DNA from 3 places in the Streptomyces sp. NPDC047081 genome. Region 3 is predicted to be linked to each of the others. Evidence: riboswitches for the same ligand, from Rfam matches in the RefSeq annotation. Region 3 holds a riboswitch; each other region holds the start of a gene.
What was found. Region 3 has a riboswitch for thiamine pyrophosphate ahead of ABZ848_RS33870 (thiamine ABC transporter substrate-binding protein). Riboswitches for the same ligand answer to the same signal wherever they lie in the genome.
Positions count from the first base shown of each region.

Region 1: linked by a shared signal. The riboswitch ahead of thiO (glycine oxidase ThiO) and the one ahead of ABZ848_RS33870 (thiamine ABC transporter substrate-binding protein) in region 3 are both predicted to bind thiamine pyrophosphate.
Region 2: linked by a shared signal. The riboswitch ahead of thiC (phosphomethylpyrimidine synthase ThiC) and the one ahead of ABZ848_RS33870 (thiamine ABC transporter substrate-binding protein) in region 3 are both predicted to bind thiamine pyrophosphate.

Region 1 covers NZ_JBEYUY010000032.1:19,053-23,495, reverse strand. Annotated here, with positions in the region: gene ABZ848_RS40720 (thiazole synthase) at 1-724, opposite strand, end outside; gene thiS (sulfur carrier protein ThiS) at 728-928, opposite strand; gene thiO (glycine oxidase ThiO) at 925-2,079, opposite strand; TPP riboswitch at 2,077-2,188, opposite strand; gene ABZ848_RS40705 (hypothetical protein) at 2,242-2,583, shown strand; gene ABZ848_RS40700 (FAD-dependent oxidoreductase) at 2,629-3,858, shown strand; gene ABZ848_RS40695 (Rv2175c family DNA-binding protein) at 3,924-4,295, shown strand; gene thiE (thiamine phosphate synthase) at 4,438-4,443, shown strand, end outside.
Region 2 covers NZ_JBEYUY010000012.1:65,552-69,994, reverse strand. Annotated here, with positions in the region: gene ABZ848_RS23645 (NADP-dependent oxidoreductase) at 1-251, shown strand, start outside; gene thiC (phosphomethylpyrimidine synthase ThiC) at 295-2,127, opposite strand; TPP riboswitch at 2,120-2,309, opposite strand; gene ABZ848_RS23635 (YibE/F family protein) at 2,381-3,838, shown strand; gene ABZ848_RS23630 (SsgA family sporulation/cell division regulator) at 4,150-4,443, opposite strand, start outside.
Region 3 covers NZ_JBEYUY010000022.1:93,846-98,288, reverse strand. Annotated here, with positions in the region: gene ABZ848_RS33880 (ABC transporter ATP-binding protein) at 1-258, opposite strand, end outside; gene ABZ848_RS33875 (iron ABC transporter permease) at 259-1,860, opposite strand; gene ABZ848_RS33870 (thiamine ABC transporter substrate-binding protein) at 1,908-2,981, opposite strand; TPP riboswitch at 2,978-3,085, opposite strand; gene rlmN (23S rRNA (adenine(2503)-C(2))-methyltransferase RlmN) at 3,122-4,228, opposite strand; gene ABZ848_RS33860 (NUDIX hydrolase) at 4,268-4,443, opposite strand, start outside.

The DNA.
Region 1 (4,443 bases), on a different contig from region 3:
GGCGCGGAATGCGTCCCGCCCGCCGGGCCAGCCGCCCCGCCTCCACCGCGTGCCGCATCGCCTCGGCCATCAGCTCCGGCTCCTGCGCCCGCGTGACCGCCGAGGCGAGCATCACGCCCGCGCACCCCAGCTCCATGGCGAGCGCCGCGTCCGAGGCCGTACCGGCGCCCGCGTCCAGGATCACCGGTACGCGCGCGTGCTCGACGATCAGCTGGAAGTTGTGCGGGTTGCGGATGCCGAGCCCGGAGCCGATCGGCGAGCCCAGCGGCATGATCGCCGCGCAGCCGACGTCCTCCAGCCTGCGGGCGAGGACCGGGTCGTCGTTGGTGTACGGCAGCACGGTGAAGCCGTCGTCGACCAGGGTCTCGGCCGCATCGAGCAGCTCGATCGGGTCGGGCAGCAGGGTGCGTTCGTCGGCGATGACCTCGACCTTGATGAGGTCGGTGCCGAGGGCCTCGCGCGCGAGACGGGCGGTGAGGACGGCCTCCCCGGCCGTGAAGCAGCCGGCGGTGTTCGGCAGCACCTGGATGCCGAGCTTCCGCAGCACGGACAGGACGGAGCCGTGCACCGAGGGGTCCACGCGGCGCATCGCGACCGTGGTCAGCTCCGTGCCGGAGGCCACCAGGGCCCGCTCCAGGACGTCGAGGCTGGGGGCACCGCCGGTGCCCATGATCAGGCGGGACGTGAAGGACGTACCGCCGATGACAAGGGGGTCGTCGGCCATGGGTCAGCCTCCTTGGACGGCGGTGAGGACCTCGACGCGGTCCCCGTCGGACAGGGGCGTCGACGGCCACTGCGCGCGCGGGACGACGGTCTCGTTCAGGGCGGCGGCCACTCCGGACGGAGCCGGGGTGAGCGTGCGTACGACGGTGTCGAGAGCCGTGCCGGGGGCGAACCGGCGGGGCTCTCCGTTGACGGAGATGTTCATGCGGGCTGCTCCACGCGCGCGAAGCGCTTCGGCGTGAACGGGCGGGCCTCGTCCGGGAGTTCACCGGTGGCCAGGACATGCGCCATGGCGTCGCCGGTCACGGGCGTCAGCAGCACGCCGTTGCGGTAGTGGCCGGTGGCCAGCAGGAGCCCGGGGAGCTGCGTCGGGCCGAGCAGCGGGGCGTTGTCGGGGGAGCCGGGGCGCAGACCCGCGCGGGTCTCCGTGAGCGGCAGCTCGGTGATGCCGGGGACCAGCTCGTGCGCGTCGCGCAGCAGCTCGTAGACGCCGCCCGCGGTCACCGTGGTGTCCCAGCCGAGCTCCTCGCTGGTCGCGCCGACCACCAGCTCGCCGTTCTCGCGCGGCACCAGGTAGACGCTGCTGCCGCGCACCACCGCGCGCACGGTACGGCTCAGGAACGGCGCGTACCGCTTCGGCACGGTCAGCCGCAACACCTGGCCCTTCACCGGCCGTACGGGCGGCAGTACGTCGTCCGGGACGCCCGGCAGCCGCCCGCTGAGGCTGCCGGCCGCCAGGACCACCTGGCCCGCGCCCAGCGCGGTGCCGTCGGTCGTGGTGATCCCGGAAGCGCGCTCCCGTACGACGTCGAAGCGCTCGGCCCAGGTGCGGTGGAAGACCACGCCCGCGTGCTCGCACGCGGCCACCAGCGCGCGTGCGAGCCGTCGCGGGTCGATCTGGTGGTCGCCGTCGACCCTGAGCCCCCCGCGCACGCCCGGCGCGAGCATCGGCTCCAGGCGCCGGCAGTCGCGCCCGGACAGCCACTCGGACTCCAGCCCCGACTGCTGCTGCAGGGCGTGCAGTTCGCGCAGATGGGCGCGGTCGTCCGCGTCCAGGGCGACGGCGAGTGTGCCGCAGCGGCGGTAGCCGAGGTCGTGGCCGGTGACGTCGGAGAGCTCGGCCGCGAAGTCCGGATACCGGCGGGCCGAGGCCAGATTGAGGCCGAGCAGAGTCTGCTCGCCGTAGTGCAGCTCGGTTACGGCGGCCAGCATCCCGGCGGCCACCTGGGCGGCCCCGCCGCCCGGCTCGGGGTCCACCACGGCCGTGGCGAACCCGCGCTGCGCGGCACGCCAGGCCGTGACCAGGCCGATGATTCCGCCCCCGATGACGAGGACGTCTGACGTACGTGACGACATGGGCGTCCAGCCCCTCCCTTCGCCGGCATGACCCGGATCAGGTTCGTACGGTCGGAGGCCGCCAGCCTCCCTCTCAGCCCGGTGCGTCCGGGCTCCCGCGAGTGCTTGTACGTTGGCCACCCTAGCCCGACCCGCCAAGCCTCGGTAAGGGAGCCTCCCGCCATGCCCCGCTCGCTGGACGGCCTCGTCCTCGCGCCCGTCGCCGACCAGGCCCCAGGTCAGGTGGGTACCCGTACCCGGTTCGCCTACCACGAGAAGGACAGCGAGATCTGGGCCGAGTACGCGGGCGGCGACGTCGTGCGCGGACATCTCGTGGGCACTCGGTCGGGTGACCGGCTGGACTTCCGGTACGTGCAGCTCAAGCGGGACGGGACGACCTCTTCCGGCCACTGTGTGTCCACGGTGGTGGAGTTGCCGGACGGGCGCGTGCGGCTTGAGGAGACCTGGGAGTGGGAGTCGCAGCCCGGCAGCGGCACGAGCGTTGTGGAGCAGGTCACTGAGTGAGCACGACCGCTGACTGACAAATTGTCAGTTGACTATGGTGATCAGGTGAGCGAGCAGACGACGAAGTCGCAGCGGAGGGTGGTCGTGGTCGGCGCGGGCATGGCCGGCGTCCAGACCGCCGTCGCCCTGCGCGAGCAGGGATTCACCGGCACCGTCACCCTGATCGGCGCAGAGCCCCATCAGCCGTACGACCGGCCGCCGCTGTCCAAGGCCGTGCTGCTCGGCAAGGCCGAGGGCTCCGCCTTCGACGTCGACTTCGAGGCCCTCGGCATCGAGCTCAGCCTCGGCCGCGAGGCGCTGGGCGTGCGCCCCGGCGAGCACGAGCTGGACACCGAGACGGGCCCGGTGCCGTACGACGTCCTGGTGCTCGCCACCGGCGCCGAACCGATCATGCTGCCGGGCACCGAGGGCGTGCCCGGCGTGCATCTGCTGCGCACCCTGGACGACGCCGAGCGGCTGCGGCCCGTGCTCGCGCGGCAGCACGACATCGTGGTCGTCGGCGCGGGCTGGATCGGCGCCGAGTTCGCCACCGCCGCGCGCGAGGCGGGCTGCGCGGTCACCGTCGTCGAGGCCGCCGACCGGCCGCTCGCGGGCGCGCTGCCCGCCGAGGTGGCCACGCGGATGGCCGGCTGGTACGGCGACGCGGGCGCCGTACTGCGTACGCACGCGCGCGTGGCGCGCATCGAGCCCGGCGCGGTCGTCCTCGACGACCACACGCGCGTGCCCGCGGGCGCGGTCGTCGTCGGCATCGGCGCCCGCCCCGCCACCGCCTGGCTCACCGGCTCCGGCATCGAGCTCGGCGCGCAGCGCGAGGTCGTCGCCGACGTCCACCTGCGCACCTCGGCACCGGACGTCTACGCCGTCGGCGACTGCGCGTCCTTCCCGTCCGGGCGCTACGGCGAGCGGCTGCTGGTCCACCACTGGGACAACGCCCTCCAGGGCCCGCGCACGGTCGCCGCGAACATCATCGGCGAGGCCACCGGGGAGCCCCCGGCGGTCTACGACCCGGTTCCGTACTTCTGGTCCGAGCAGTTCGGCCGCTTCGTCCAGTACGCCGGCCACCACACCTCCGCCGACACGACCCTGTGGCGCGGCGACCCGGCCGGCCCGGCCTGGTCGGTGTGCTGGCTGCGCGAGAACCGCCTGATCGCCCTGCTGGCGGTGGGCCGGCCGCGGGACCTGGCGCAGGGGAGGCGGCTGATCGAGGCGGGCACGGTCATGGACCCGGAGCTGCTTTCGGATCCGGCGAAACCATTGAAAGCGGCCACGGCCTGACCCGGAACCCCAGGTCGGACGGGTCTGGCTTCCGACTGTCAGTCCGGGATGGCAGGCTTGTTGTCGTGACCGAGATTGACGCAAAGATCGATGCTCTCGTCCCCGCCTGGCTCACCCTCCCCGACATCGCAGAGATGCTGGACGTCGAGGTGACGCGTGTGCGGCAGCTGGTCAAGGAGGGCCAGCTCATCGCCGTACGCCGTGGTGAGAACCGCGCGCTGCACGTCCCCGCCGCCTTCATCGACGGGGCTGAGCAGAAGGTCGTCAAGGGCCTGTCCGGGACCCTGACGCTCCTGCGGGACGACGGCTTCACCGACGAAGAGATGCTGGAGTGGCTCTTCACCCCGGACGAGAGCCTGCCGGGCACCCCGGCACAGGCCCTCAGCGAGAATCGCGGCACGGAGGTGAAGCGCCGGGCCCAGGCGCTCGCCGTCTGATCCGAGCGAGCTCATCCGAACAACCGTCCGGCGTACGGGCCGGGGTCCGCGCAGCCCAGTCCGCGCAGGCCACGGCCGTGCTTCAGTGCGGCCCGCGGCCCGTACGCCGCCGACATCGAACGACACCCAGGGGGACCCTCGTATGCCC
Region 2 (4,443 bases), on a different contig from region 3:
CGGGCGGCCTTCTCATCGGCGCCGCGATCGACCCCGGCACGGACGAGGAACAGGCCGCGGCGCGCGGGCTGCGCTACACCTGGGTCACCGCCGAGCCCTCCGGTGACCTGCTGCAACAGGTCACCGAACGCATCGAATCCGGCCGACTGCGTGTCCAGGTCCAGCGGACCTACCCCCTGGCCGAGGCATCCGAGGCCCACCGAGCCATCGAGGCCAAGCGCACCACAGGCAAGATCGTCCTCGTCCCTTGACGATTCCACCGGTGGTGCCTGCTCAGGCCTCGACCTCCGGACGTCAGTCCGCGATCGGCAGATACACCCGGTTCCCGCTCGCCGCGAACTCCTTCGACTTCAACGCCATGCCCTCCTCGATCTCCACCCGACTGCCGCCGTGCTCGCGGCGGATGTCCTGGGAGATCTTCATCGAGCAGAACTTCGGCCCGCACATCGAGCAGAAGTGGGCGGTCTTGGCGGGCTCCGCCGGAAGCGTCTCGTCGTGGAACTCCCGTGCCGTGTCCGGGTCGAGGGCCAGGTTGAACTGGTCCTCCCACCGGAACTCGAAGCGGGCGTCGGACAGGGCGTCGTCCCAGTCCTGCGCCCCGGGGTGGCCCTTGGCGAGGTCGGCCGCATGGGCGGCGATCTTGTAGGTGATGACGCCGGTCTTGACGTCGTCCCGGTTGGGCAGGCCCAGGTGCTCCTTGGGCGTGACGTAGCAGAGCATCGCCGTGCCCCACCAGGCGATCATCGCGGCACCGATGCCGGAGGTGATGTGGTCGTACGCCGGCGCGACGTCCGTCGTCAGCGGGCCGAGCGTATAGAACGGAGCTTCATCACAGATCTCCTGCTGAAGGTCGATGTTCTCCTTGATCTTGTGCATCGGGACATGTCCCGGGCCCTCGATCATGGTCTGTACGTTGAAACGCTTGGCGATCGTGTTGAGTTCCCCCAGCGTGCGCAACTCCGCGAACTGCGCCTCGTCGTTGGCGTCCGCGATCGAGCCGGGCCTGAGGCCGTCGCCGAGCGAGTACGTGACGTCGTAGGCGGCGAGGATCTCGCAGAGCTCCTCGAAGTTCTCGTACAGGAACGATTCCTTGTGGTGCGCGAGGCACCACGCGGCCATGATCGAGCCACCGCGCGAGACGATGCCGGTCTTGCGGTTCGCGGTGAGCGGTACGTACGGCAGGCGCACGCCCGCGTGGACGGTCATGTAGTCCACGCCCTGCTCGGCCTGTTCGATGACCGTGTCCTTGTAGATCTCCCAGGTCAGCTCCTCGGCGCGGCCGTCGACCTTCTCCAGCGCCTGGTAGAGCGGGACGGTGCCGATGGGGACGGGGGAGTTGCGCAGCACCCATTCGCGGGTGGTGTGGATGTTGCGGCCGGTGGACAGGTCCATGACCGTGTCGGCGCCCCAGCGGGTCGCCCAGGTCATCTTCTCGACCTCCTCCTCGATGGAGGAGGTGACCGCGGAGTTGCCGATGTTGGCGTTGACCTTCACCAGGAACCGCTTGCCGATGATCATCGGCTCGATCTCCGGGTGGTTGACGTTGGCCGGCAGCACCGCGCGTCCGGCCGCGATCTCCTCGCGGACGACCTCGGGGGACACGTTCTCCCGGATGGCCACGTACTCCATCTCGGGCGTGACCTCGCCCCGGCGTGCGTACGCCAGTTGCGTGACCGCCCTGCCGTCACGGCTGCGGCGCGGCTGCCGCGGACGCCCCGGGAAGACGGCGTCGAGGTTGCGCAGGCCACCGCGCGGCGCGGTGTGCTTGATCCCGTCGTCCTCGGGGCGGACGGGCCGGCCCGCGTACTCCTCGGTGTCGCCGCGGCCGATGATCCAGTTCTCCCGCAGCGGGGCGAGCCCCCTGCGGACGTCCGTGTCGGTGAGCGGATCGGTGTACGGGCCAGAGGTGTCGTACAGCGTGACCGACTGCCCGTTGGTGAGGTGCACCTGACGGACCGGCACCCGCAGATCGGGGCGCGAGCCCTCGACGTATGCCTTGTGCCAGCCGATGGACTTCCCGGCCTCCTGGGCCTGTTCGCCCTGGGACCGTTCATCCTGGGGCTTTTCCCCCCGAATGAGCTGTTCGTCCTGGCTGGAGGCAGGCGTGCGTGCGTCCTTGATGGTCATGAGACCTACTCCCTACGCCGGCATTACCCGGTAACAGGTTCGGCGGTCGACGCAGCGATTTCCGTCTGTCGATGCCTCGTGGCGAACATCACTCGACTTCGGTGATGTTCCACGTGAAACATCGCTGGGACGGAGGTCAGCGCCCTCTCAGCCCGGTGCTCCGAGCTCCCGCGTGTGCAAAGGTGCCTCCACGCTAGCGTCAATTCGGGCGCGGTGAACAGGGGGCCCCTGTCGTTCTTGCGATGATCGGGCGGTGACCACGACACATCAGCCCCCGGAGCCACCGCACATCCACGGGTCGGGGCACGACCGTGGACACGACCACGGGTCGGGGCACGACCACGGTCGCGGACACGGGCATGGATCGGGCGGCGAGCAGGGCCACGGATCAGGTGGCGGACACGGCCACAGTCACAGCCATGGCCCGGCCGCCCCTGTCTCCAAGCACCTGCGCAAGGTCATCGCGGCGATCCTCATCCCGTTCGCCGCGGCCGTAGTGGTGGGCCTCGCGGTGCTGTGGCCCGGCGGCGCACCGGCTCACGAGCGCACCGGCGTGGGCTTCGACCGGCAGACCCAGCAGGCGACCGTCACCAAGGTCGTGAGCGTGAGCTGCAAGTCGGTGAACGCCTCCAGCGGGTCCTCGACCGGTGACACCTCCACCACCGGAAACTCCTCCGCGAAGCAGGAGGAGAACGGCACCTGCAAGAAGGCGACGATCCGCGTCGACTCGGGCAAGGACAAGGGCCGTACGTTCACCGAGATCGTGCAGCCGGACCAGTCACGGCAGTTGCACGAGGGCGAGAAGGTCGTGGTCGCCTACGAGCCCTCGGCGCCCAAGGACCTGCAGTACTCGGTGACCGACGTGAACCGCCGGTTCCCGATGGCCCTGCTCGCCGGTATCTTCGCGCTCGCCGTCGTGGTGGTGGGGCGACTGCGGGGCATCATGGCGCTGGTGGCGCTGGCCATCAGCTTCCTGATCCTGAACTTCTTCATCCTGCCCGCGATCCTGCAGGGCTCGAACCCGCTGCTCGTGGCGGTGATCGGGTCGAGCGCCATCATGCTGATCGCCCTCTACATCTGCCACGGGCTGTCGGCCCGTACGTCCGTAGCCGTGCTCGGCACCCTGATCTCGCTGATACTGATCGGCATCCTCGGCTCGGAGTTCATCGACTGGGCGGCCCTCACCGGCAACACCGACGACAACACCGGCCTGATCCACGGCCTGTATCCGTCGATCGACATGAGCGGTCTGCTGCTCGCGGGCGTCATCATCGGCTCGCTCGGTGTCCTGGACGACGTGACGGTCACGCAGACCTCCGCCGTCTGGGAGTTGCACGAGGCGAACCCGGCGATGGGCTGGCGCGGGCTGTACCGCGCGGGCATCCGGATCGGCCGCGACCACATCGCGTCCGTGGTCAACACGCTGGTCCTCGCCTACGCGGGCGCCGCGCTGCCGCTGCTGCTGCTCTTCTCCATCGCCCAGAGCAGTGTCGGCACGGTCGCCAACAGCGAGCTGGTCGCCGAGGAGATCGTGCGCACACTGGTCGGCTCGATCGGCCTGGTCGCCTCGGTACCGGTCACCACCCTGCTCGCGGCCCTGGTGGTCGCGGCCGACCGCCCTGAACCGGGTGCGGTACCGACGACGGCAACGGCGGGCACAGCACCGGCGGCACCGGCACGCGGGGGGAGGGGCCGGCGCCGTAAGCGGTGAAGCGGGGAGGGCCGATGCGGTGAGCGCTGAGACGGGAGGGCCGATTCCGGTCCGCTGCCGATTCCGGTCCGCTGCCGATTCCGGCCCACTGCAGTCTCCGACCCGCTTCCGACTCTGGCCCGCTTCCAAAGCCCGCCCGCAGCCAGCTCCGGTCCGCTGCCGCCTCCGGCCCACCTCCGACTCGGACCCGCTCCCGACTCCCGCCCACTGCCGCAGAAGCGTTCCTGCACCTCTTCAGCCGACTCGCGACCCCGCGCCCATGCGTTCCCTCAGCCTCGTGCCGAAGCGTTCCTTCGGCCTCATCGCCCGCTTCAGCCCGCGCTCTGTTCCTCCGCCAGGATGCGGTCCAGCGCCTCGTCGAGATGGGCGTCGAAGTCCGCGAGGGCGCCCTCCTGCCCCAGCGGCACCAACTTGTCCGTGCGGTCGAGGAACGCGATGAGAGGCGCCGTCGACGAGCGGAACAGGGCCTGGTCGCGGCCGACCTGAAGCCGGATCAGGACCTCGCACAGCGAGTCCGGTTCGGCGGGCGAGACCCGCACGTCCCCGTCCCCGCACGGCCGCCCCACCCCGTCGATCAGCAACTCCCGGCCGAACGCCCAGGTCAC
Region 3 (4,443 bases):
GAACAGCTGATGGTCCTGGAACATCAGGCCCACCTCGCGCTTGTGCGCGGGCACCCCGGCCTGGTCCCCGCCGTCGAGCAACACCCGCCCCGCGGACAGGGGTTGGAGCCCCGCCACCGCCCGCAGCAGCGTCGACTTGCCGCTGCCGCTCGGCCCGAGCACGCACACCACCTCGTGCTCGGCGACATCGAGGCCGACGGCGTCGAGCACGGCCCGCCCGCCGAAGCGGACGGTGGCGTCCTCAAGGCTCAGCAGCATCTAGAACTCCCCGGTCCGGTCGGTACGGAGCCGCTCAAGGACCAGCAGCGCCACCGCGCACACCACCATCAGAATCGTCGAAAGGGCCATCGCCTGGCCGTAGTTGAGGTCACCGGGCCGGCCGAGCAGCCGGGCCACGGCGACCGGCAGCGTCGGGTTGTCGGGCCGCGCGATGAACACGGTCGCCCCGAACTCCCCCAGCGACACCGCGAACGCGAACCCCGCCGCGACCAGCAGCGCCCGCCGCACCATCGGCAGATCGACCTCCCGCCACACCCGCCACGGCGAGGCCCCGAGGACGGCCGCGGCCTCCCTCAGCCGTCCGTCCACGGCCCGCAGCACGGGCAGCATGGTCCGTACGACGAAGGGGACGCCCACCAGCGCCTGCGCGAGCGGCACCAGGATCCAGGAGGACCTCAGGTCCAGCGGCGGCTCGTCGAGGGCGATCAGGAACCCGAAGCCGACGGTCACCGCGGAGACGCCCAGCGGCAGCATCAGCAGCGCGTCGAAGCCACGCACCAGCCGCCCGGCGTCCCGGCGCGCGAGGGCCGCGGCGGCGAGAGCGCCGATCAGCACGGCGATGGCGGTGGCGGCGAGGGCGTACTGGAGCGAGTTGCCGATCGCCTGGATCGGCGGGACGAGGAAGGTGCCGCCGTCCTCGTGGGTCAGCGCGCGGTAGTAGCCGAAGTCGGGGGCGTCCAGGGAGCGTTGGACGAGCACGGCGAGCGGCAGCAGGAGCAGTACGGCGACGGTGGCCAGGACTCCGGCGAGCAGCGCCCACTGCCCGGTCCCGCGCGGCCGTCGGGCCGTCGTGCCCGCGTCCACCAGGCGCAGGGCGGTCTCCCGCCGCCGTACCGTCCACGCGTGCACGGCGAGGATCGCGCCCACCGCCGCGAACTGGACGATGGTGAGGACGGCGGCCGTGGAGAGGTCGAAGATCTCGGAGGTCTGCCGGTAGATCTCGACTTCGAGCGTGGAGAAGGTCGGCCCGCCGAGGATCTGGACCACGCCGAAGGAGGTGAAGGTGAAGAGGAAGACCATGAGCGCGGCGGCGGCCACGGCGGGCGCGAGGGCCGGGAGCGTGACCTTGCGCCAGGCCTTCAGGGGCGAGGCTCCCAGCATCCGCGCGGCTTCCTCCTGCCGCGGGTCGAGCTGGGCCCACAGGCCGCCGACGGTCCGTACGACGACCGCGTAGTTGAAGAAGACGTGCGCCAGCAGGATGGCCCAGACGGTGGTGTCCAGCCGTACGCCCCACAGCTCGTCGAGCAGTCCCCCGCGCCCGAGGAGCGCCAGGAACGCCGTACCGACGACGACGGTCGGCAGCACGAACGGGACGGTGACGACGGCCCGCAGCACCTGCTTGCCCGGGAAGTCGAAGCGCGCGAAGACGTATGCGCCGGGGAGCGCGATCAGCAGCGTGAGCGCGGTGGAGGCGAGCGCCTGCCAGGTGGTGAACCAGAGCACGTGCCGGATGTCGTCCTGGGCGACGACATCGAGGATCCGCCCGAACTGCCAGGCCCCGTCGACCTTCAGCCCGCGCGCCACGATGGCCGCGACGGGCCAGGCGAAGAAGACGGCGAAGAACGCGACGGGCAGGGCCATGAGCCCGAGCCGTGCCGCGCTCCCGCCGTTCGCCTTCGGCGGTCGTGCTACTTCAGTACGAGTGACGTCCACGACTTGACCCACTGGTCACGGTTGTCGGCGATCTTGTCGGGCGCCATCGTCTCGGGGTCGGTGGCCGGCTTGCCGTACTTCTCGAACTCCGCCGGGACCGTCGCGCCCTCCCGCACCGGGTAGACGAACATGTTCAGCGGCATGTCCTCCTGGAACTCCTTGCCGACCAGGAAGTCGATGAAGGCCTTGCCGCCCTTGGTGTTCTGGGCGTTGCTGAGCAGTCCCGCGTACTCGATCTGCCGGAAGCAGGTCCCGTACGACACCCCGGTCGGCGCGGTCTTCGGTTTCGGGTCGCCGTAGATGACCTCGGCGGGCGGGGAGGAGGCGTAGGAGACGACGAGCGGCCGGTCGGCCTTGGCCTTCTTGCCGCCGGCGGACCCGGAGAACTCCTCGTTGTAGGCCTGCTCCCAGCCGTCGACGACCTTCACGCCGTTGGCCTTGAGCTTCTTCCAGTAGTCCTGCCAGCCGTCGTCCCCGTACTTCGCGGCGGTGCCGAGCAGGAAGCCGAGGCCGGGCGAGGAGGTGGAGGCGTTCTCGGTGACGAGGAGGTTCTTGTACTCGGGCTTGACGAGATCGTCGAACGACTGGGGCGGGGTCAGCTTGTGCGCGCTGAAGTACGCCTTGTCGTAGTTGACGCAGATGTCGCCGGAGTCGATGGGCGTGACCCGGTGCTTGTCCTGGTCGACGCGGAACTCGGACTTGATCTCGCCCGCGCCCTTCGCCTCGTACGACTGGAAGAGCCCGTTGTCGAGTGCCCGGGAGAGCAGGGTGTTGTCGACGCCGAAGAAGACGTCGCCCTGCGGGTTGTCCTTGGTGAGGATGGCCTTGTTGACGGCCTGTCCGGCGTCGCCGTCCTTGAGGACCCGGACCTTGTAGCCGGACTGCTTCTCGAAGTCCGCGAGGACGCTCTTGGAGACGGCCCAGGAGTCGTGGCTGACCAGCGTGACGGTCTTGGAGGAGGAGCCCTCGTCGCCGGACGAGGACCCGCACGCGGACAGCGTGACCAGGCCGAGGCCCACGACGGCAGCCCAGTACTTCTTGGTGTTCACGGTGATGACCGAACTTCCTACCCAGAATGACCTGGGCGAGGTTCAGAGGGTCTGCGGCCCGATTGCCGCACTCTCAGCGCTGTGGCGCTCCCCTGTCGGATACGAATGCCAGATATGAAGATGTACGTACGAACGTCAGACTACCGCTCGGTGGCGGCGAGCTGTCCACACGCCCCGTCGATCTCCTGACCGCGGGTGTCCCGGATGGTCACCGGAACGCCGTGCGCGGCGATGGCCTCGACGAACGCCTTCTCGTCCTCGGGCCGGGAGGCGGTCCACTTCGAGCCGGGCGTCGGGTTCAGCGGAATGAGATTGACGTGCACGGGCTTGCCCTTGAGCAGCCGCCCGAGCCGGTCACCGCGCCAGGCCTGGTCGTTGATGTCGCGAATGAGCGCGTACTCGATACTCAGCCGCCGCCCGCTCTTCTCCACGTACTCGAACCCGGCGTCGAGGACCTCGCGGACCTTCCACCTGGTGTTCACGGGGACGAGGGTGTCACGCAGCTCGTCGTCGGGGGCGTGCAGCGAGATGGCGAGCCGGCACTTGAAGCCCTCGTCGGCGAAGCGGTGGATGGCGGGGACGAGTCCGACGGTCGAGACGGTGATCCCGCGCTGCGAGAGGCCGAGGCCGTCAGGGGCTGGGTCGGTCAGCGCGCGGACGGCCCCGACGACCCGCTTGTAGTTGGCGAGGGGCTCGCCCATCCCCATGAAGACGATGTTGGAGAGCCGCGCGGGCCCGCCGGGCACTTCCCCGTCCCGGAGCGCCCGCATTCCGTCGACAATCTGATGGACGATCTCGGCGGTGGACAGATTCCGGTCCAGCCCCGCCTGCCCGGTGGCACAGAAGGGGCAGTTCATGCCACAGCCCGCCTGCGAGCTGATGCACATGGTCACCCGGTCCGGGTACCGCATCAGCACGGACTCGACGAGCGTCCCGTCGAACAGCCGCCACAGGGTCTTCCGCGTGGTCCCCTGGTCGGTCGCCAGATGCCGCACGACGGTCATCAGCTCGGGAAGCAGCGCCTCCTGCAGCTTGGGCCGGGCCGCGGCCGGGATGTCGGTCCACTCCGCGGGGTCGTGCGCGTACCGCGCGAAGTAGTGCTGCGACAGCTGCTTGGCACGAAACGGCTTCTCCCCGATCCCGGCGACGACGTCCTTGCGCTCGGCAGGCGTGAGATCGGCAAGATGCCGCGGCGGCTTCTGGGCTCCGCGGGGGGCGACGAAAGTAAGTTCTCCGGGCTTTGGCATGGCTGTACCAGTGTCGCAGATCGACACGGGTGACCTCTCCTACCGCCATTCCCAGTGGTGCGTGCGCACCGCCGCGTCACCGTGGCCGGGGGCCTCCTCCGTAGTGAAGGGGGTGCGGGGGAGGCCGTGGACGGTCGCGGTGACCGTGTACAGGTGGTAGCGGGACGGGAGGCCGGGGTACGACGGTGAGTCCGACTGCTCGACGGACAGGGACG